DNA from 3 places in the Pseudomonas mosselii genome. Region 3 is predicted to be linked to each of the others. Evidence: predicted binding sites of a transcription regulator. Region 3 holds the regulator's gene; each other region holds the start of a gene.
What was found. Region 3 encodes FliA, which starts transcription of late flagellar genes. Its sites were predicted from a motif close to CTAAAGTTTNNNNNNNNNNNGCCGNTAA; they were not measured.

Region 1 (7,380 bases), 450 kb from region 3:
TCGCATCTGCCGGTCACTGGGCTGGAACAGGTGCGCGAAGCCATCCTGCCGTTCGATGCGACCGCCATGAGCGCGCTGTGTGGTATTCCGGCGGAGGCGATCCGCCAGTTGGCGCGAGATTTCGCCGCTGCCGACAAAGCGGTGTGTTATGGCCGAATGGGTGTATCGACCCAGGTCTTCGGTTCGCTGTGCCACTGGTTGGTGCAGTTGATCAACCTGGTCACCGGCAATCTTGATCGCGAGGGCGGTGCCCTGTGCACGACACCTGCGGTCGACCTGGTCGCCAGCACTTGCGGCGGGCATTTCGACCAATGGCGCAGCCGGGTCTCGGGCTTGCCCGAGTACGGCGGCGAGTTGCCGGTGTCGGCCCTGGCCGAAGAGATCCTCGAACCCGGGGAGGGGCAGGTGCGGGCACTGGTGACCGTGGCGGGTAACCCAGTGTTGTCCACGCCCAACGGGCGACGCCTGGACGACGCCCTGGCCGGCCTCGACTTCATGCTCAGTATTGACTTGTACATCAACGAGACCACGCGCCATGCCGACCTGATCCTGCCGTCGACCTCGGCGTTGGAGAACGATCATTACGATTCCACCTTCAACCTGCTGGCGGTGCGCAACGTTACCCGCTTCAACCGGGCAATCCTGCCCAAGCCCGAGGGCGCATTGCACGACTGGGAGATCTTCGTGGGGCTGGCCAAGGCTTTTGCCGAGCGCGCGCAGGTCGAGCTCAAGGCCACCCTGCCGCCGGCACAGATGATCGACTTCGCCCTGCGCAAGGGGCCTTATGGCGAGCAGACGCCCTGGAAACTCTCGCTAGGCGTGTTAGACGCGCATCCCCATGGCCTTGACCTCGGGCCGCTGCGCGCCAACCTTACGACGCGCCTGCGCACGGCCAGCGGCAAGGTCGAGGCGGCCCCGGGCGTACTGCTCGAGGACCTGCGGCGCCTCGCTCATATGGCCGCGCCTGCGGATGACCAGTTGCTGCTGATCGGCCGTCGGCACGTGCGCAGCAACAATTCGTGGATGCACAACTACCATCGGTTGGTCAAAGGCAAGCCGCGCCATCAGTTGCTGATGCATCCGGACGACCTGCGCCGGCGGCACTTGCAGGACGGCCAGATGGTGCGGGTGCGCTCGCGTACCGGGGTAATCGAGGTGACGGTGCAGGCCAGTGAGCAAATGATGCCAGGCGTGGTCAGCCTGCCCCATGGCTACGGCCATGGGCGCCAGGGCGCGCGCTTGCAGGTGGCTGCTGCACAGCCGGGGGCGAGTGCCAATGACCTGACCGACGAACACTTGCGCGATGGCGTTTCCGGCAATGCCGCCCTCAATGGCGTGCCGGTACAGGTCGAGGCCGCATGAAGTACGGTAAGGCCGAGCACGCTGCTCGGCTTTCCGATACAATGCGTCACCGTGCCGACGACCCTGTCGGAAAGTTCAGCCGAGGTGCTTCATGGATATCATCGATACAATCAAAGAGCAGATTGCCAACAACACCATTCTGCTTTACATGAAAGGTTCGCCGAATGCGCCGCAGTGTGGCTTCTCGGCCAAGGCTTCGCAGGCAGTGATGGGTTGTGGTGAGAAGTTCGCCTATGTCGACATCCTGCAGAACCCGGAAATCCGCGCCAACCTGCCCAAGTACGCCAACTGGCCGACTTTCCCGCAACTGTGGGTGGCCGGTGAGCTGGTCGGTGGCAGCGACATCATGCTGGAAATGTTCGAGAAGGGTGAGCTGCAGACCCTGATCAAGGAAGCGGCCGCCAAGGCCAAGGCTTCCGAAGCCTGATCCGGCGTTTGCCGCAAGTAGCAAAAAGCCCCGCCTAGGCGGGGCTTTTTTGTAGCTGGCGAAACTTACTCTTCGCCCATCTGCGACTGCAGGTAGTTCTCGATAGTGATCTTGTCGATCAGGCCCAGCTGGGTCTCCAGCCAGTCGATGTGCTCTTCCTGGTCTTCGAGGATGTCTTCGAGCACATCGCGCGAGCCGAAGTCGCCAGCCGTTTCGCAGTGGGCAATGGCGGCCTTGAGGTCGGCATGGGCCTTTTTCTCAAGTTTCAGGTCGCAGTCGAGCATCTCCTTGGTGTGCTCGCCGATCATCAGCTTGCCCAGGTCCTGCACGTTGGGGATGCCTTCGAGGAAAAGGATGCGCTTGATCAGCTTGTCAGCGTCCTTCATCGCCTGGATGGATTCTTTGTACTCGAGCTTGCCGATTCTGTTCAGGCCCCAATCTTCGTACATGCGCGCGTGCAGGAAGTACTGGTTGATTGCGACCAGCTCGTTTCCGAGGATCTTGTTGAGATGCTGGATGACGCTTACGTCGCCTTTCATGATGGGGTCCTGCCCTGTAGAAGTTGAGCCAATACAGAGAAGTTTGAGCCTGAGCTATTCCTATGTCAAACCTAAGTTATTGAATAATAAGTGAAAATTAATCGGAATAAGAATGTTTGTGAACCGCGTTCGAGCGCTAACTTATTGAATTGCAGGCATAAAAAAACCGGACGCTGGGTCCGGTTCTTCGAATTCGGGAATTATGCCGCATTGAACTCAACGGGGTAGGGCAGGCTAGCCTGCTGGCTTAGTTGCAGCTCGGTGAGGGTTTCGCGTACCACCTGCTTGGCGAGGCAGGCGCATTTGCCGCACTGGCTGGCCACATTGGTGGCGGCTCGCACTTCTTTGTAGCTGCAGCATCCTTCGTAGATCGCATCGCGGATCTGTCCATCGGTGACACCGACACAGAGACACACATACATAAAGGCTGACCGTCGCGGGTTGAGTCGATGCGTTGGAGAGTAATGGTAATGAGAATGCTTGTCAAAGCACTTTGTGTGAGGTGCGTTCCAGAGCGACCGGCGGTCGAGATTCGGCCTGTCACGTAAAGCTGTGTATGATGGTCGGCCTTTGCTGGATCCGGGGGACGTGTTCCGCCCGGGCAAGGTTTTTCACCCCTCATCAGGAGAGATCGAATGAGCGTACTCGTTGGCAAAAAAGCCCCGGACTTCACCGTTCCAGCCGTGCTGGGCAACGGCGAGATCGTAGACAGCTTCAACCTGGCCTCGGCCATCAAGGGCAAGTACGGCCTGGTATTCTTCTACCCGCTGGACTTCACGTTCGTCTGCCCATCCGAGCTGATCGCCCTGGACAACCGTATCCCTGACTTCCAGGCGCGCAACGTGGAAGTGATCGGTGTGTCGATCGACTCGCACTTCACCCACAACGCCTGGCGCAACACGCCGGTCAACAACGGCGGTATCGGTCAAGTCAAGTACACCCTGGCAGCCGACATGACCCACGAAATCTGCAAGGCCTACGACGTCGAGTCCGAAGGCGGCGTGGCCTTCCGTGGCGCCTTCCTGATCGACACCAACGGTGTTGTCCGCTCGCAGATCGTCAATGACCTGCCGCTGGGCCGCAACATGGACGAGCTGCTGCGCCTGGTAGACGCCCTGCAATTCCACGAAGAGCACGGCGAAGTCTGCCCGGCCAACTGGAAGAAAGGCGACAAGGGCATGAACGCTTCGCCGGAAGGCGTTGCTGCCTATCTGAGCGAGAACGCTGGCAAGCTGTAATTGCCACGCGTATAAAAAACCGGCCCTGGTGGCCGGTTTTTTTATACCCCGCGAGCATGTCGCGCTAGGCGGGCTTCAATCGTTGAAGTCGCGCCAGCCGCCCATTTCTTTCCAACGATTGACGATGCCGCAGAACAGCTCGGCGGTCTTCTCGGTGTCGTAGCGCGCCGAATGCGCTTCGCGTCCGTCAAAGTCGATGTCCGCGCTCTGGCAGGCACGGGCCAGCACGGTCTGGCCGTAGGCGAGGCCGGCGAGGGTGGCGGTATCGAAGCTGGAGAACGGGTGGAACGGGTTGCGCTTGATGTCGTTGCGCGCCACCGCGGCATTGAGGAAGCCCAGGTCGAAGCTGCTGTTGTGCCCGACCAGGATTGCCCGCTTGCAGCCATTGGCCTTCAGCGCCTTGCGCACGCCGCGGAAGATATCGGTCAGTGCGCTTTCCTCGCTCACTGCCATGCGCAGCGGGTGGTCCAGCTTGATGCCGGTGAATTCCAGCGCGGCCGCCTCGATGTTGGCCCCTTCGAACGGTTCGACCCGGTGGAAGTAGGTGTGTTCGGGGAACAGGAAGCCCTTCTCGTCCATGCCAATGGTGACGGCGGCGATCTCCAGCAGCGCGTCGGTGGCGCTGTTGAAACCGCCGGTCTCGACATCCACCACCACTGGCAAGTAGCCACGAAAACGCTCGGCCATGGGGTGGCGCGAGCCGCTGCTGACTTGGCTGTCCTGGTCGTCTTCGTACAGGTCTTCGCTCACGCGTTGTCCTCCAGCAGGCGCCAGCGCAATTTCTCACCGGCGCGCAGGGGGATCACGGTGTTGTCGCCGAACGGCAGGCTGTCCGGCGCGGTCCATTCCTCACGGACCAAGGTGATGGTGTCGGTGTTGCGAGCAAGGCCGTAGAAGTCCGGGCCGTGCTTGCTGGCGAAGCCCTCGAGCTTGTCCAGTGCGTTGCGCTGTTCGAACGCCTCGGCATACATCTCGATGGCGGCGTAAGCGGTGTAGCAGCCAGCACAGCCGCAGGCGGCTTCCTTGGCATGCTTGGCGTGGGGCGCCGAGTCGGTGCCGAGGAAGAACTTCGGATTGCCGCTGGTGGCGGCATCCAGCAGCGCCACCTGGTGGGTGTTGCGCTTGAGGATCGGCAAGCAGTAGAAGTGTGGGCGGATACCGCCGACCAGCATGTGATTGCGGTTGTACAGCAGGTGCTGGGCAGTGATGGTCGCACCAACGTTGGCTGGCGCCTCGGTGACGAACTGCGCGGCGTCGCTGGTGGTGATGTGCTCGAACACTACCTTCAGGGTCGGGAAGCGTTCGACCAGGCGGCGCATGTGCTCGTCGATGAAGCGCTTCTCGCGGTCGAACACGTCGATCTCGCTGCGTGTGACTTCTCCGTGCACCAGCAGGGGCATGCCGGTTTCGGCCAGGGCCTCGATCGCCGGGAAGATATTGTCGATGCTGGTCACGCCCGAATCGGAGTTGGTGGTGGCGCCGGCCGGGTAAAGCTTGGCAGCGTACACGATCCCGCTGGCCTTGGCGGCACGCACATCGTCAGCGCTGGTACGGTCGGTGAGATAAAGCACCATCAGCGGCTCGAAGCGGCTGCCGGCGGGTCGTGCGGCAAGGATGCGCTCGCGGTAGGCAGCGGCCTCGACGGCGTTGCGCACTGGCGGAACCAGGTTGGGCATGATGATGGCGCGGGCGAAGGTGCGCGCCACGTCACCGACGGTGTGTGGCAGAACGGCACCATCGCGCAGATGGATGTGCCAGTCGTCGGGGCGCAGGAGGGTCAGGCGATCGGACATTGGAGATTCCAGGCGGGTCGAACTCAGAAGCCAATGCTACCGGAAAACCCCTGTTCGAGCACGGCTATCAAGTTTTCCGACGGGCGACCGATAGCGTTCAGGTAAGCCGCCAGAATCTGTGGAGCCGACCGTGCGCCAGCGTTACCTAGCCCTGTTCACCCTCGTTGCCAGCTTGCCGGCCGGGGCAATGACCTTCCAGACCCGCGTGGAGAACGTCGCCTGGAAAGTTGAGGGTGACCAGTTCGAATGTCGCCTGATCCAGCCGATCGACGGTTTCGGCAGCGGCGAGTTCGTGCGCCGCGCCGGCGAGCAGCCAACCTTCCAGCTGCGTTCGGACAGCAATATCCTGGGCGCCGGCTCCGCCACCTTGCTGGCCGCCGCCGCGCCCTGGCAGCCCGGGCGCGGCGACATCAACCTTGGTGCGGTGCATATGGCCCGTACCGGGGTGTTGTTCACCTCCAGTCAGGGCCAGGCCAGCCGTTTGATCAACGGCCTGCTCGATGGACGCAGCACCGTGGTGCGCAACTACCGCGGCGAAGGTGGCCGGCCGATGGAAGTGCATGTGATGCCGGTCAGTTTCGCCAAGGCCTACAGCGACTACCAGCTGTGCGCCGCCAAGCTGCTGCCGATGAACTACGACCAGATCCGCCAGACCCAGGTCGGCTTCCCGGGGGGCGGGATCGAGCTGGACAGCTCGGCGCGCGCGCGCTTGGATGTGCTGCTGGACTACCTGAAGGCCGATCCGACGGTCAATCACATCGAACTCAATGGTCACTCCGACAACAGCGGCAATCGTCTGACCAACCGCGACACCTCGCGTCGACGGGCGCTGGCGGTGGCCGAGTACCTCAAGGCCCATGGTGTGCCGGAAGAACAGATCACCGTGCGTTTCCATGGTGAGCGCTACCCGCTGGCCAAGAACAACAGTGCCGCCAACCGCGCGCGCAACCGCCGGGTGAACATCCAGCTCGAGCGCGTGACGCCGGTCGAGAAGCCGGTGGAGAAACCGGCAGCGCCGGTGCCGCCGTCGACCCCGACACCCGCGTCTACCACACCTGCGCCAACGCCTGCGCCAACGCCTGCGGCTGCTGCCACGCCGTCCGCTTCGGCGAAATCCTGAGAGCGACCACGGGTCGCGCTCTCGACAATTCCTGTCGCTTTGTCGTCACAAGCTGTCGCCCCATTGTAAATATTTCGGCAAGGCCGGTAGAATCAACGGCTTTCCGTACAACCCCGTGGAGTGATGGCATGGCGGACGTAAAAAAGGTCGTATTGGCGTATTCCGGCGGCCTTGATACTTCGGTGATTCTCAAGTGGCTGCAGGACACCTACAACTGTGAAGTGGTGACCTTCACCGCTGACCTCGGCCAGGGCGAGGAGGTCGAGCCGGCCCGCGCCAAGGCCCAGGCGATGGGCGTGAAAGAAATCTACATCGACGATCTGCGCGAAGAGTTCGTGCGTGACTTCGTCTTCCCGATGTTCCGCGCCAACACCGTCTACGAAGGCGAGTACCTGCTGGGTACCTCCATCGCCCGTCCGCTGATCGCCAAGCGCCTGATCGAGATCGCCAACGAAACCGGCGCCGACGCCATTTCCCACGGTGCCACCGGCAAGGGTAACGACCAGGTGCGCTTCGAGCTGGGTGCCTATGCGCTCAAGCCAGGCGTCAAGGTCATTGCCCCGTGGCGCGAGTGGGACCTGCTGTCCCGCGAGAAGCTGATGGACTATGCCGAGAAGCACGGCATCCCGATCGAGCGCCACGGCAAGAAGAAATCGCCGTACTCGATGGACGCCAACCTGTTGCACATCTCCTACGAAGGCGGTGTCCTGGAAGATACCTGGACCGAGCATGAGGAAGACATGTGGCGCTGGAGCGTCTCGCCGGAGAATGCCCCTGACCAGGCCACCTACCTCGAGCTGACCTACCGCAACGGTGACATCGTTGCCATCGACGGCGTCGAGAAGACCCCGGCCACCGTGCTGGCCGACCTCAACCGCATCGGCGGCGCCAACGGCATCGG
Region 2 (7,380 bases), 2.6 Mb from region 3:
TGGCACCATTGCCTACCCAGGCGCCTGCGGCGTTCTTCTCGGCCGGCACCCAGTTGGCCAGCTGGAAGGTCTTGTCGGCAGCGACGGTCAAGCCACCTGCGACCGGCCCGGCAGCCATTGCGGCGGTATCCAGCTTGCCTGCCGAGGTGAACGGCAGCTTGTTGACCAGCGGAGTGGACAAGGTGGGGTCGGCCGGATTGCGACCATCGATGGTGGTGTACATGGTCCAGGAGTTGGTACCGGCATCCTTGACGAAATACTGGTTCATCTGGTGTTCGTTGCCCTGGCTGTCGTAGACCGGGGTATTGAAGGTGTAGTTGTAGCTTTTGACATTGGTCGGATCGAACGGCGCAACTGTCGGCGCTGCGTCGCTGGAGTTCAGGTTGACCGTTTCGGAAATGCGACCCGTCGGCTTCGGCGACAGGTTCGAGGTATCGATCTTCAGGTTGGTCAGCGACCCCTGGATGACCTTGCCGTTTTCATCCACCGGATAACCCTGCAGGTTGGCGCCGTTGGCGTTGACCACGTAGCCTTCCTTGTCGCTGTAGAAGGCGCCGGAGCGGGTGTAAATCCGCGAGCCGTTGTCATTCAGGGCAAAGAAGCCGTTGCCGTCGATGGCCATGTCCAGCGCCTGGCCGGTGCCATTGATGTTGCCCGGGTTGAACATCTGCGAGACCGCCATGGTCTTCACGCCGCTGCCCACCTGGGTCTTGCCGCCGGCGGTGCCACGGATGGACTGCGAATACTGGTCGCCGAACTCGGCGCGCGACGATTTGAAACCGGTGGTGGCGACGTTGGCAATGTTGTTGCCGGTAACGTTCAGAGCCTTGTTCGCCGCGTAGAGACCGCTAAGGCCGATATTGAAAGACATTTACTCGCTCCTTGTGCCGATGCTGCGGCGTTAGATTCCGATGGTGGTTACTTTGGAGATGCCGACTTTGCCGATACCGGCCAGGTCGAGCATCATCTCGCTGCCGTTCTGGAAGCTGACACTGTTGACCTTGGCCGGCAGCAGCGTGGCCAGCGTCTTGGCCTTGCCGTCGACCTTGGTCTCGGCACTGAAGGTATAGGTGCCCGGCTCGACCGCCTCGCCCTTCTCGTTCTTGCCGTCCCAGATGAAGTCTGCGGTACCGGCCTTGCGCGCCCCCAGGTCGATGGTCTTGACCACGTTGCCATCCTTGTCCTTGATGCTGACCTTGCCCTCGGTGATGTTCGACGGCACCACGACCTGGCCATTGAAGCTCTTGGTGGTGTCGACCACCGCCTTGTCGCTCGCCACGATCACCGAGCGACCGACCAGCGAAGTGGCCTGCAGCGCCTGGGACGAACCAATGCCGGTGAGGATGCCGTCGACCGACTCCTTCAGCGACTGGATGCCCTCGAGGCTGCTGAACTGGGCCAACTGCGCGACGAATTCGCCGTTGTCCTGGGGATCCAGCGGGTTCTGGTTCTTCATCTGCGTCACCAGCAACTGCAGGAACGCATCCTTGCCCAGCGCGCTGCCGGCCTGCCCGGTGTTGCTCTTGCTGGCAGGCTTCTGCAGCGAATCCAGATAGCCGCTGCCGACCTTGGTATCGGTATTGGTGGTAGTCATTACGGCTCCCTGCTTACTGACCCAGGGTCAGCACTTTCTGCATCATGTTCTTGGCGGTGTTCATCAGTTCGGCGTTGGTCTGGAACGCGCGACTGGCGGAGATCATGTCGGCCATCTCCTCGACCACGTTGACGTTCGGGTAGTAGACGTAGCCGTCCTTGTTCGCCGCCGGGTGGTTCGGCTCGTAGCGGGCCTCGAGGTTGCTCTGGTCCTCGATGATGCCCTTGACCTGAACGCCCTGCCCCGCCTCGCCCTGATCCTCGAACAGCGACTGGCCCGCGCCGCTCTGGGCCTGCTGGAAGGTGGTGGCGAATACCGGGTGGCGAGCGCGGTAGGTCTGGTCGATGCTCGAGGACACCGTCTCGGCGTTGGCGATGTTCGAAGCGACGGTGTTCAGGCGCGTATTCTGCGCGCTCATGCCGCTACCGGCGATGTTGAAGACACTGGCAAGGGACATGGTCACTCTCCGCGCAGGGCCGATACCAGCCCTTTGAATTTACTGTTGAGCAGGGTGAAGCTGGCCTGGAAGCCAACGGCGTTTTCGGTGTAGTTCGATTGCTCGATCTGCGCGTCCACGGTGTTCTGGTCGATCGACGGCTGCATCGGGGTGCGGTACTGCAACGTGTCGTCCATCATCGCCAGGCCTTCGGCCTCGATGTGACGGCTGTTGGTGCGGTCCAGGGCGATACGTCCGTTCTGCTGTTTGTCGGCCTCGGCGGCGAGCACCGAAGAGAAGTCCATGTCACGCGCCTTGTAGTTGGGCGTGTCGGCGTTGGCGATGTTGTTGGCCAGCACCTCGGCACGCTGGGCGCGAAAGCCCAGCGCCTTTTCGTGGATGCCGAGCGCTTTGTCGAAGCTGATGCTCATATCGGGGAAACCTTCGGAGGTTGACCAGAGTTTCGTTGGCTTAGGCTTTAGCAAGGGCTGTGCCAACCATCAAAACCCTCGTAAATAGGGGGCCAGCCGATCAAATAGGCGATGGCGCTGCCAGAAAAGCGGCAAGGCGCTTCCGCTTTGCGCGCATCAAGCGGCAATTGCCAGGCGGCAAAAGCGGCAAAACAAAAAATTGACGTCAAGGGCTATCCCCCGCCGACCGGCAACCTCAAACTCAAGACCACGCCCTGACAACAGGAACAAAAAAGGCCGCTGTCGCAAGACACCGGCCTTTTTTGCCCGACCTTACTTGGCCTGGTAAATGATCCCTGGACTGCACTGGACCATCTGATAGTGGTCCGGCAACCCGTTGAGCGCCTCGGACGCGCCAAGGAACAGGTAGCCACCAGGCTTGAGCGTGCTGTGAATGCGCATGAGGATGTCCTTCTTGACCTGAGCCGAGAAGTAGATCAGCACGTTGCGACAGAACACGATGTCGAATTTGCCCAGCGGCGCATAGCTGTCGAGCAGGTTGTACGAACGGAACTCAACGCGACTGCGGATCGGCGGCTTGACCGCCCAGCGCCCCGGCCCCTTGGGGTCGAAGTAGCGCTGCAGGCGCTCCTGGGACAGGCCACGGGCAATGGCCAGACTGTCGTACTCGCCAGTCTTGCAGTTGTTGAGCATGGCGCCGGACAGGTCGGTGGCAACAATCTGCGCGCCCATCTTCAACTGGCCGAGGTTGGTGCGCTCGAACTCGTCGATCGACATCGAGATCGAATACGGCTCCTGCCCCGACGAACAGGCCGCCGACCAGATGCGCAGCCGCTGGCCCGGATTGTTCTTGATGAACTCCGGGATCACCTTGCTCTTGAGCACTTCGAACGGGTAGGTGTCGCGAAACCACAGCGTCTCGTTGGTGGTCATGGCATCGACCACCTGCTCGCGCAAACCACTGCGTGGCTGGGTCTGGATGCGCTGCACCAATTCGCCCAGCGACTTGATGCCCTGTTGCTCCATCAGCTTGTTGAGACGGCTGGAGACCAGGTACTGCTTATTCTCGCCCAGCAGGATGCCACAGGCTTTCTCCAGGAAGACCCGGAACTGTTCGAAATCCAAATTACCCGTAGACAATGCTGCCGCCTCTTCTTAAATCGCTAGCGCCGGGGACGAGCCCCGGCCGTTTCAATGACTCGCCTTGATCCGATCGACCACGCGCTGGGCAAGATCGTCCGGCCTGAACTTGGCCAGGAAGTCATCAGCACCGACCTTCTTGACCATCGCCTGGTTGAATACCCCGGACAGCGAAGTATGCAGGCAGATGTGCAGCTTTTGCATACGCGGATCGCTGCGGATCTCCGCCGTGAGGGTATAGCCGTCCATTTCCGGCATTTCAATATCCGAGATCATCATGAGGAACTCTTCCTCCGGACGCTTGCCCTCGTCCACCAGCTTACGCAGGTAGTCCAGGGCCTGGCGACCGTCGTTGAGCGCCACCACCTCGACCCCCACGGTCTGCAGGCAACGGCTCACCTGCTTGCGCGCCACCGACGAATCATCGACCGTCAGCACCCGCAACATCACCGCCTTGTCCTGCACCTCGGCATCGATCACCCCCTCGGACACCGACTCGGACGACGGCGCCACTTCGGCCAGCACCTTCTCGACATCGATGATCTCGACCATGCGATTGTCGACCCGGGTCACGGCGGTCAGGTAGTGATCGCGCCCGGTGCCCTTGGGTGGCGGATGGATCTCTTCCCAGTTCATGTTGACGATGCGCTCGACCGAGTGCACCAGGAAGCCCTGGGTCTTGGTGTTGTACTCGGTGATGATCACGAAACTGTTGCGCGTTTCTTCCTTCAACTGCGGAAGGCCAGTGGCCATCGACAGGTCAAGGATCGGGATGGTCGCCCCCCGAATGTTGGCCACACCGCGCACCACCGGATGGGATCTGGGCAGAAGCGTCAGGTCCGGGCACTGCAGCACCTCCCGCACCTTGAACACATTGATGCCGTAGAGCTGATCGCCATTGAGGCGAAACAAAAGCAGCTCCAGGCGGTTCTGCCCCACCAGTTGCGTGCGCTGGTTGACCGAATCCATCACTCCAGCCATGCCAGACTCCTTCAACGATTGCCTAAGTACCGAATCGGCACGGGCTTTGCTTTTTTGAACGCCATGTACACGAAAACGACAAATTTCCGACGACTGACGCGCCTGCTGACCGGCTCACTGGCCGCCCTGTGCCTGCTGGCACCCGGCATTCGTACGCTGGCGGACTCTTTTACCTTGCCTGAACAGCTTATCGGTGTCACTCAGGGGTTTCTTGAGTTCACCGTAGAGGATTATCTGGCGACGACCCAAACCCCGGGCCGCTACGAAATCCAGGTCAATACCCTGGACCCGCGCCTGCGCATGCCCCAATGCAGCCAGCAATTGGATGCCTCGCTGGAAAGTTCGACGCCGCTCGGGCGGGTCACGGTACGGGTACGCTGCGACAGTGCCGCGCCCTGGACGGTGTTCGTCCCGGCACAGGTCCGCCTGCTGCGCGATGTGGTGGTCATGACGCGCCCCCTGAAGCGCGAAAGCGTGGTGACCGAAGGCGATGTGGCCATGCGCGAGCGCGATGTCGGCAGCCTCGGCCCAGGCTACCTGACCCAGCTCGACCAGGCCGTGGGCATGAAGCTGCTGCGCCCCACTGTGCTCGACCAGGTACTGACGCAACAGCACCTGGAACAGGCCGAGGTGGTTCGCAAGGGCGACCATGTGGTGATCATCGCCCGCAGCGGCAGCCTGAGCGTGCGCATGCCGGGCGAGGCACTGGACAAGGGCGGCCTGCAGACGCAGATCCGCGTGCGCAACCTGAATTCCAGGCGCGTGGTCAAGGCGCGGGTCACAGGCCCCGGCCAGGTCGAGGTGGCCATGTAACACACCGTGTCGGGATAATGACAGAACGCTGGCGATGTGGAACCGCGCGCCCTAAACTGTGTCACAAATCGGGTTGCGCACCTGTACCTGGAGGCACTGATGCATTCACACCTAAAGTTTTGCTCAGGCTGGCCGAAAACCAGGCATGCGTCCTAATTCCCAGGGGTTCTGAACATGGTCATCGACTTCAGTCGTCTCAACAACTCTCCGTCCGTCACGGGCGGCGTTCGCGGCAATGCCGCGCCAGGCAACGCCGAAAAAGCCGGCGAAGCCAGTGAAGCGCCAAAGCGCGCCAATGCCAGCGGAGAAGCGGTACACCTGAGCCCAGAGGCCCAGCAATTGCAGAAGATCAGCGACAAGCTGCGCGATCAGCCGACCGTCAACAGCGCCCGCGTGGCCGAGTTGAAGCAGGCCATCGCAGACGGCAGCTACAAGGTCGATGCCGACCGGGTCGCCAGCAAACTGCTTGATTTCGAAGCCCAGCGCTGACCTTCAGGCGCGCTGACTTCAAGGACGCAACACGCCAAGAGTTAGCCATGCACGACACTACCCTGCTGCAACTGATTGAAAACGACATAGCGCCGACGCAGGAACTGCTCGAGCTTCTGCAGAACGAAGCGATAGCCCTGCACGGTCGGGACATGATGGCCCTGGAGCAAATCCTGGCCCGCAAGCAGTCGTTGATCATCTTGCTCGAGCAGCAGGGCAAGCGGCGCAGTCAGCTGCTCCTCGAACTCGGCCTGAGTGCCGACCGCGAGGGGGCCCAGGCACTGGCCGCACAGTCGAGCAATGGCGAGGCCATCATGAGCCGGCTCGATGCACTGGGCGAGCTGATGGATGCCTGCCGGCAGGTCAACGAGACCAATGGCCGGATCATCCAGGTGCAACAACAGACCACGGCGAACCAGATCAGAATCCTTCAGGGTGGCGATTCCCCGTCGCTCTACGACAGCCGTGGCGGCACCTCGCCAATGGCCAAGCCCCGCGCACTCAGCCAAGTGTGATTAGTTCTATCTTATTTGTACCAAGACACGGAACATACTGGCAAAATGCCGTAACTTGCGTGTGCCGTTTTGCCTGGAGATTGATAACCCGTGTTCAATGAATCCGATGCGCCCCAGCCACCAAAGGTGCTCACCACCCCTTTGGAGATCACGGCCAACTTGCGCCAGTTGCTGGATAGCCACGACCCGCTGATCATCAGCTTCCACGAGCGCAGCCAGCGATTCCAGAGCTATGTGGTGCACGTCGACCGGGACAACGGCGTCCTGGCACTGGATGAAATGATCCCCCGCGATGGCGAAAAGTACATCGAGAACGGCGAGTCGTTCCGCGTCGAAGGCTTCCATGACGGCGTGCGCATCGCCTGGGAGTCCAGCACACCACTGACCATCACCGAGATCGACGGCCATCGCTGCTACCGCGGCCCACTGCCTGAGGAAGTGACCTATCACCAGCGTCGCAACGCCTTCCGCGCCGCGCTGAAGCTATCGCAACTGGTCGACATCACCCTCGACGGCGCCCACCTCAAGGGCAACGGCGCCCTGCGCGGCAAACTGCTGGACATCTCCGCCACCGGCTGCAAGCTGCGCTTCGACGGCAACGTCGAGGACCGCCTGCAACTGGGCCAGGTCTACGAGCGCTTCAAGGCCGGCAACCCGCTGGGCCTGACCGACACCCTGGTAGAACTGCGTCACCTGCACTTCGAGGAACGCATCAACACCACCTTCGCCGGGGTGCGCTTCCATAACCTCAACGGTCAGGCTCAGCGCAAGATCGAGAGTTTCGTCTATCAACTGCAGCGCGAGGCACGGCGGTTCGACAAAGACGACTATTGAGCGTCGCCAGGACATGATAAACGCCACCCCATGGGTGGCGTTTTGCATTCAGCGAGTAGCTGATTTGCTCGTCTCGCTTTCCCGCTCCATGCCGGCCTCCTCTTCGGTATCTTCCGCCGCCACCGGCGCCTGCATAACCTCCTGCAC
Region 3 (7,380 bases):
CGGTGACATCGACATGCGGATCGCCCGGGACGGGACCTGGTACTACCTGGGGACGCCGATCGGTCGCAAGCCGATGGTGCGGTTGTTCTCTACCATCATTCGGCGTGACGGGGACGACTACTTCCTGGTTACGCCGGTGGAGAAGGTCGGGATCCGGGTCGATGACGCACCATTTGTCGCCGTGCTACTGGATGTCGAGGGCAGCGGGGAGCAGCAGGTGCTGCGGTTTACCAGCAATGTCGACGATCAGGTCGAGGCTGGGCCGGGCCATCCGCTGCGGGTGGAGTTCGATCCGGTTACCGATGAACCCTCTCCTTACCTGTTGATGCGTGGAAACCTTGAAGCGCTGGTGCATCGCAATGTGTTCTATCAGTTGGTGGAACTGGCGGTTTCCCGGGAGATCGACGGGGAGGAGTGGCTTGGGGTTTGGAGTCGGGGTGAGTTTTATCTTATTGGGCGCAATGGGTAGTGGTTTTTCTGGGCTTCCATAGCCCCTTTCAAAGGCAGCTTTAATGGGTTGGCCGATTACCGATTGTACGGTGGTTTGGTAAGTTGTATGCGCATTCATTGGCAATGTCGACGCTTGTTCGCCCGTACTGAAAGGTGAGTGAGCGGCGACAGCGCCAAAGAGTGCGCATGCGGAAATCAAAGCCCACACTCTTGCCCGAACCCGAACCCGAACCCGAACCCGAACCCGAACCCGAACCCGAACCCGAACCCGAACCCGAACCCGAACCCGAACCCGAACCCGAACCCGAACCCGAACCCGCCCCCCCGAAAAGCCCCCCAGAAAAGCCCCCCGGAAAAGTTGGAAAGCTTCTTGCAAAGGCAGCGCCAGTCGCCACACAGGCGTCAAAGTTTTGCTTGAAGAGGAATCGCGGTGGATCGCACTCAGTTAATCAGCAGCGCCCGTAACAACCTGGCCGGTCTCGGTCGGGGCAACCTCGGCGTGCCGCTGCTCCTGCTGGTGATGCTGGCAATGATGATGTTGCCGATCCCGCCGTTCCTGCTCGACGTGTTCTTCACCTTCAACATCGCCCTGTCGATCGTGGTCTTGCTGGTCTGCGTCTACGCCCTGCGTCCTCTGGATTTCGCCGCGTTCCCTACCATCCTGCTGGTGGCCACGCTGCTGCGCCTGGCGCTGAACGTTGCTTCCACCCGAGTGGTCATGCTCCACGGCCAGGAAGGTCACGGCGCCGCGGGCAAGGTGATCCAGGCCTTCGGTGAAGTGGTGATTGGCGGCAATTACGTCGTCGGTGCGGTGGTGTTCGCCATCCTCATGATCATCAACTTCGTCGTGGTGACCAAGGGCGCCGGGCGCATCTCCGAGGTGAGCGCGCGCTTCACCCTCGACGCCATGCCGGGCAAGCAGATGGCCATCGACGCCGACCTCAACGCTGGCCTGATCGACCAGGCCCAGGCCAAGTCCCGTCGCGCCGAGGTCGCCCAGGAGGCCGAGTTCTACGGCTCCATGGACGGTGCCAGCAAGTTCGTCCGCGGTGACGCCATCGCCGGCCTGCTGATCCTCTTCATCAACCTCATCGGCGGCATGCTCATCGGTATGCTGCAGCACAACATGACCTTTGCCGATGCCGGCAAGGTCTATGCCCTGCTGACCATCGGTGACGGTTTGGTGGCGCAATTGCCATCGCTGCTGCTGTCCACCGCGGCCGCGATCATGGTCACCCGTGCCTCGGGCTCCGAGGACATGGGCAAGCTGATCAACCGGCAAATGTTCGACTCGCCGAAGGCCTTGGGTGTGTCGGCCGCGCTGATGATCATCATGGGCCTGGTCCCAGGCATGCCGCATGTCGCCTTCCTCAGCCTCGGCGCACTGGCCGGTGGCGGCGCTTACCTGGTATGGAAGAAACAACAGAAGGCCAAAGCCGTCGCCCAACAGGAGGCCCAGCGCCAGCAGGACCTGCTGCCATCGCCGCAGCGCGCCATGGAAACCAAGGAGCTGGGCTGGGACGACGTCACCCCCATCGACATGATCGGCCTGGAGGTCGGCTATCGCTTGATCCCGCTGGTGGACCGCAACCAGGGCGGCCAACTGCTGGCGCGGATCAAGGGCGTGCGCAAGAAACTGTCCCAGGACCTGGGTTTCCTCATGCCCACCGTGCACATTCGCGACAACCTTGACCTGCAACCCAGCGCCTATCGTCTGACCCTGATGGGCGTGATCCTGGCCGAAGCCGAGATCTACCCGGACCGGGAGCTGGCAATCAACCCCGGCCAAGTATTCGGTACCCTCAACGGCATCGCCTCGCGCGATCCGGCGTTCGGCCTGGAGGCGGTGTGGATCGATGTCGGCCAGCGCGCCCAGGCGCAGTCGCTGGGCTATACCGTGGTCGACGCCAGCACCGTGGTCGCCACCCACCTCAACCAGATCCTGCAGAAGCACTGCCACGAGCTGATCGGGCACGAGGAGGTGGTGCAGCTGCTGCAGGTGCTGGCCAAGGTCTCGCCGAAACTGGCCGAGGAGGTGGTGCCGGGTGTCATTTCCTTGTCGGGCCTGCTCAAGGTCTTGCAGGCGTTGCTCGCCGAACAGGTGCCGGTGCGTGACATCCGCAGCATTGCCGAAGCCATCGCCAACAATCCGACAAAGAGTCAAGATACCGCCGCGCTGGTGGCGTTGGTGCGGGTCGGATTGTCCCGCGCCATCGTGCAAAGCATTGTTGGCGTTGAGTCCGAGCTGCCTGTGATCACTTTGGAACCAAGGTTGGAACAGATCTTGCTCAATAGTCTGCAAAGGGCCGGGCAGGGTCAGGAAGATGGTGTTCTTCTTGAGCCGAGCATGGCCGAAAAGCTTCAGCGCTCGTTGATCGAGGCGGCCCAGCGTCAGGAAATGCAGGGTCAGCCGGCTATCCTCCTGGTTGCCGGCCCGATCCGCGCCATGCTGTCGCGCTTCGGTCGCCTGGCAGTACCGAATTTGCATGTTTTGGCGTATCAGGAAATACCTGACAACAAGCAAGTCACCATCGTTGCCACCGTGGGCCCGAACGGCTGAGGTAGTGGGTTATGCAAGTTAAGCGTTTTTTCGCCGCCGATATGCGTCAGGCCATGAAGCTGGTCCGGGATGAGCTCGGCTCCGACGCCGCCATCATCGGCAACCGGCGCATCGCTGGCGGTGTCGAACTGACGGCTGCGCTGGACTACAAACTGTCCGCCCTGGCCCCACGCGTGCCCAATGCGGAGCTCGAGGACGAGCTACGCAAGACCCAGTCGCGCATCGTCACCGCCCAGGCCGAACTGACCGGGCGCGGCGATGCCGTCGAGGGCGGCAACCGTCAGCTGTTCGCCGGCCAGTCGCTGACCGCGTCCGAGCCGTTGATCGAAGCGCATGTGGATGAGCCTGCACCGATCGCCGCCGCAGCGCCGGCCCCGGTCGATCCGCGCCTGTTCGACGCCATGCGCTTCGAACTGACCGGTCTGCGCGAGCTGCTGGAAGTTCAGCTCGGTTCGCTCGCCTGGAGTCAGTTGCAGGGCAGCAAGCCACAGCAGGCCAACCTCTGGCGCCGCCTGCAGCGCCTGGGTCTGTCAGGCGGCTTGGCGCGCGAGCTGCTCGACCTCACTGCCGAGATCGAAGAGCCGCGTCATGCCTGGCGCATGGTCCTGGCGCACCTGGCGCGGATGATCGACATACCTGAGATCGAACCGATCGAGGAGGGCGGTGTCATCGCCATGGTCGGCCCGGCCGGCATGGGCAAGACCACCACCCTGGCCAAGCTGGCCGCGCGCTATGTACTCAAGTACGGCGCGAACAACCTGGCGCTGGTGAGCATGGACAGCTTCCGCATCGGTGCCCAGGAGCAGCTCAAGACCCTCGGGCGTATCCTCAATGTGCCGGTCACTTATGTCGATCCGGGCGAGTCGCTGGCCCAGGCGCTGGAGCCGCTGCTGCGCAAGCGCGTGGTGCTGATCGACACCGCCGGCCTGCAGGCCAGCGACCCGGCGCTGCGCATGCAGCTCGAGACCCTGGCCGGGCGCGGTATCGCCGCCAAGAATTACCTGGTGCTGGCGACCACCAGCCAGAAGCAGGTGCTCACCGCCGCCTACCACAGCTACAAACGCTGCGGCCTGGCCGGTTGCATCCTGACCAAACTCGATGAAACGGCATGCCTCGGCGAAGTGCTGAGCCTAGCCATCAGTCATGAACTACCGGTGGCCTATCTGACCGATGGGCCGCGCATTCCTGACGACCTGCAACTGCCGCGCAAGCACCAGCTGGTGAGTCGCGCGGTCAGTGTGCAGTTGCAGGACGAGCCCAGCGACGAGGCCATGGCCGACATGTTCGCTGATCTCTACCACAACCCTGGCAAGCGTGCGGGTTGAGGGTGAATACTGTGCAAAGTACCTACATCATGGGGTTGCCCGGCCGTACCGTGGCCTTGAACGTTCAGCCCCTCATGTGGCCTGGGTCCAAGCGAGACAAGGTAAAGAACAGACATGGGTAGCATGCATCCCGTACAGGTGATCGCCGTGACCGGTGGCAAAGGTGGCGTCGGCAAGACTAACGTTTCAGTGAACCTGTCTCTGGCGTTAGCCGAGCTCGGCCGCCGGGTCATGTTGCTGGACGCCGACCTGGGCCTGGCCAATGTCGACGTTCTGCTGGGGCTCACGCCCAAGCGTACCCTGGCCGATGTCATCGAGGGTCGCTGCGAGCTGCGCGATGTGCTGCTGCAGGGGCCTGGCGGTGTGCGCATCGTCCCGGCGGCTTCCGGCACCCAGAGCATGGTGCACCTGGCGCCAGCCCAACATGCCGGCCTGATCCAGGCCTTCAGCGAGATCGGCGACAACCTCGACGTGCTGGTGATCGACACCGCTGCGGGTATTGGTGACTCGGTAGTCAGCTTCGTCCGCGCCGCCCAGGAGGTGCTGCTGGTGGTGTGCGACGAGCCTACCTCGATCACCGACGCCTACGCCCTGATCAAGCTGCTCAACCGCGACTACGGGATGAATCGCTTCCGCGTGCTGGCCAACATGGCCCAGAGCCCGCAGGAAGGGCGCAACCTGTTCGCCAAGTTGACCAAGGTCACGGATCGTTTCCTTGACGTCGCCCTACAATACGTCGGTGCCGTGCCGTACGACGAATGTGTGCGCAAGGCCGTGCAGAAGCAGCGGGCTGTATACGAGGCCTTCCCGCGGTCCAAGTGCGCGCTGGCTTTCAAGGCCATTGCGCAGAAGGTCGACAGCTGGCCGCTGCCTGCCAACCCGCGCGGACACCTGGAATTCTTCGTCGAGCGCCTGGTGCAGCCCACCAGTGCAGGGCCGGTGCTATGAACGCGAGCGGTTTCAAGATGTACAGCAAGGCCGCCAAGGACGCTCAGTACGAGCTGATCGAGCGCTACGCGCCGCTGGTCAAGCGCATCGCCTACCACCTGCTGGCGCGTTTGCCGGCCAACGTCCAGGTCGAGGACCTGATCCAGGCCGGGATGATCGGCCTGCTGGAAGTGGCCAACAAGTATGACGCCAGCAAGGGCGCCAGCTTCGAAACCTACGCCGGCATCCGCATCCGCGGCGCCATGCTCGACGAAGTGCGCAAGGGCGACTGGGCACCGCGCTCGGTGCACCGCAACACGCGTATGGTCAGCGACGCGATTCGCTGTGTTGAAGCAAAGACAGGGCGCGACGCTAAAGATCACGAGGTTGCTGCCGAACTCCAATTGAGTCTCGATGATTACTACGGGATTCTGAACGACACCTTGGGCAGTCGCCTGTTCAGTTTCGACGACCTGCTGCAGGACGGCGAACACGAGGGGCTGCACGAGGACGGAGCCAGCGGCCAGCTGGAGCCATCGCGGGACCTGGAGGACGAGCGCTTCCAGGCCGCCCTGGCCGATGCGATTGCCAACCTGCCGGAGCGCGAGCGCCTGGTCCTGGCGCTGTACTACGACGAAGAGCTGAACCTCAAGGAAATCGGTGAGGTCCTGGGGGTCAGCGAATCGCGTGTCAGCCAGTTGCACAGCCAGTGCGCGGCGCGTCTGCGCAGCCGCCTGGGGGAATGGCGGGCGCGTTGAACCAGGTTTGATGCAGTCGTTTTTTTGTGGTGCCGAATTGATTGAGTGCGCGCTCGGCGCCGAGCGCGTTTAAGACTGCTTGGAGGTCTAATTGAACAAAGACATGAAAATCCTCATCGTTGACGACTTTTCGACGATGCGGCGGATCATCAAGAACCTGTTGCGTGACCTGGGTTTCACCAACGTCAAGGAGGCTGATGACGGCAACACGGCACTGCCGATGCTCACCAGCGAACACTTCGACTTCCTGGTAACCGACTGGAACATGCCGGGCATGACCGGTATCGACCTGCTGCGTGCTGTTCGCGCGGACGAGCGCCTCAAGCACCTGCCGGTACTGATGGTCACCGCAGAAGCCAAGCGCGAGCAGATCATCGAAGCTGCCCAGGCCGGCGTCAACGGCTACGTGGTCAAGCCTTTCACCGCCGTGGCGCTGAAAGAAAAGATCGAAAAGATCTTCGAACGCGTCAACGGCTGAGTCACGTCTGGGGGGCGCAATGGAGTCAACCAACAACTCTTTGGGTGAGTTCGAATCAACCCTTAAGAAGCATGCCCAGGAACTGGTCGAGAGCCTCGAGCGCGGCCGGTTCGGTGATGCGGTACAGCTGATCCACCAACTGAACCAGACCCGCGATCGCGGGCTGTATCAGGAAGTTGGCAAGCTTACTCGCGAACTGCACAGTGCAATCGTCAACTTCCAGATCGACCCGTCCATGCCGCAGGCCGAGGAAGTGTCGCAGATTACCGACGCCACTGAACGCCTCTCCTACGTGGTTCGCCTCACCGAAGGTGCGGCCAACCGCACCATGGACCTGGCAGAGGCCTGCACCCCGGTGCTCAACGACCTCGCCGCCGAGGCCCAGAGCCTGTCCGCCGATTGGCAGCGGTTCATGCGCCGTGAGGTGGCAGCGCCGGAATTCCGTGAGTTGGTCAAGCGTGTGGACAGTTTTCTGACGCACAGCGCCGAAGGTAATCAGAAGGTCGCCGGCCATCTCAACGATATCGTCCTGGCCCAGGATTATCAGGATCTCACCGGCCAGGTGATCAAACGGGTGACCGCGCTGGTCACCGAAGTCGAAAGCAATCTGCTCAAGCTCGTGCTGATGGCAAGCCAGGTCGACCGCTTTGCCGGGATCGAACATGACCACCAGCAGCTGCGCGCTGAAAAAGATCAAGAAAAACATCCGACTCGGGGTGAAGGTCCGCAGATTCATGCCGATAAGCGTGAAGACGTCGTGTCCAGCCAGGACGATGTCGACGATCTGTTGTCCAGCCTGGGTTTTTAAGGAGCACGTTTAATGAGCTTCGGCGCCGATGAAGAAATCCTCCAGGATTTCCTGGTAGAAGCCGGCGAAATCCT

Region 1: a site for FliA is predicted at 5,426-5,453, ahead of K5H97_RS06225 (flagellar protein MotY). Genes of this name have one in related genera too.
Region 2: a site for FliA is predicted at 5,507-5,534, ahead of flgM (flagellar biosynthesis anti-sigma factor FlgM). Genes of this name have one in related genera too.

The regions. Positions count from the first base shown of each region.
Region 1 covers NZ_CP081966.1:1,387,678-1,395,057, forward strand. Annotated here, with positions in the region: gene K5H97_RS06190 (molybdopterin oxidoreductase family protein) at 1-1,362, shown strand, start outside; gene grxD (Grx4 family monothiol glutaredoxin) at 1,454-1,789, shown strand; gene bfr (bacterioferritin) at 1,855-2,328, opposite strand; gene K5H97_RS06205 (bacterioferritin-associated ferredoxin) at 2,529-2,750, opposite strand; gene K5H97_RS06210 (peroxiredoxin) at 2,964-3,566, shown strand; gene rnt (ribonuclease T) at 3,642-4,253, opposite strand; gene pyrC (dihydroorotase) at 4,313-5,359, opposite strand; gene K5H97_RS06225 (flagellar protein MotY) at 5,490-6,479, shown strand; gene K5H97_RS06230 (argininosuccinate synthase) at 6,608-7,380, shown strand, end outside.
Region 2 covers NZ_CP081966.1:4,457,256-4,464,635, forward strand. Annotated here, with positions in the region: gene flgE (flagellar hook protein FlgE) at 1-871, opposite strand, end outside; gene flgD (flagellar hook assembly protein FlgD) at 902-1,594, opposite strand; gene flgC (flagellar basal body rod protein FlgC) at 1,608-2,051, opposite strand; gene flgB (flagellar basal body rod protein FlgB) at 2,054-2,461, opposite strand; gene K5H97_RS20605 (hypothetical protein) at 2,573-2,719, shown strand; gene cheR (protein-glutamate O-methyltransferase CheR) at 2,774-3,601, opposite strand; gene K5H97_RS20615 (chemotaxis protein CheV) at 3,653-4,582, opposite strand; gene flgA (flagellar basal body P-ring formation chaperone FlgA) at 4,646-5,395, shown strand; gene flgM (flagellar biosynthesis anti-sigma factor FlgM) at 5,570-5,884, shown strand; gene K5H97_RS20630 (flagella synthesis protein FlgN) at 5,932-6,399, shown strand; gene K5H97_RS20635 (flagellar brake protein) at 6,490-7,233, shown strand; gene K5H97_RS20640 (MFS transporter) at 7,282-7,380, opposite strand, start outside.
Region 3 covers NZ_CP081966.1:1,832,724-1,840,103, forward strand. Annotated here, with positions in the region: gene K5H97_RS08355 (DUF1285 domain-containing protein) at 1-469, shown strand, start outside; gene flhA (flagellar biosynthesis protein FlhA) at 881-3,010, shown strand; gene flhF (flagellar biosynthesis protein FlhF) at 3,022-4,335, shown strand; gene fleN (flagellar synthesis regulator FleN) at 4,450-5,283, shown strand; gene fliA (RNA polymerase sigma factor FliA) at 5,280-6,020, shown strand; gene K5H97_RS08380 (chemotaxis response regulator CheY) at 6,124-6,498, shown strand; gene K5H97_RS08385 (protein phosphatase CheZ) at 6,518-7,306, shown strand; gene K5H97_RS08390 (chemotaxis protein CheA) at 7,319-7,380, shown strand, end outside.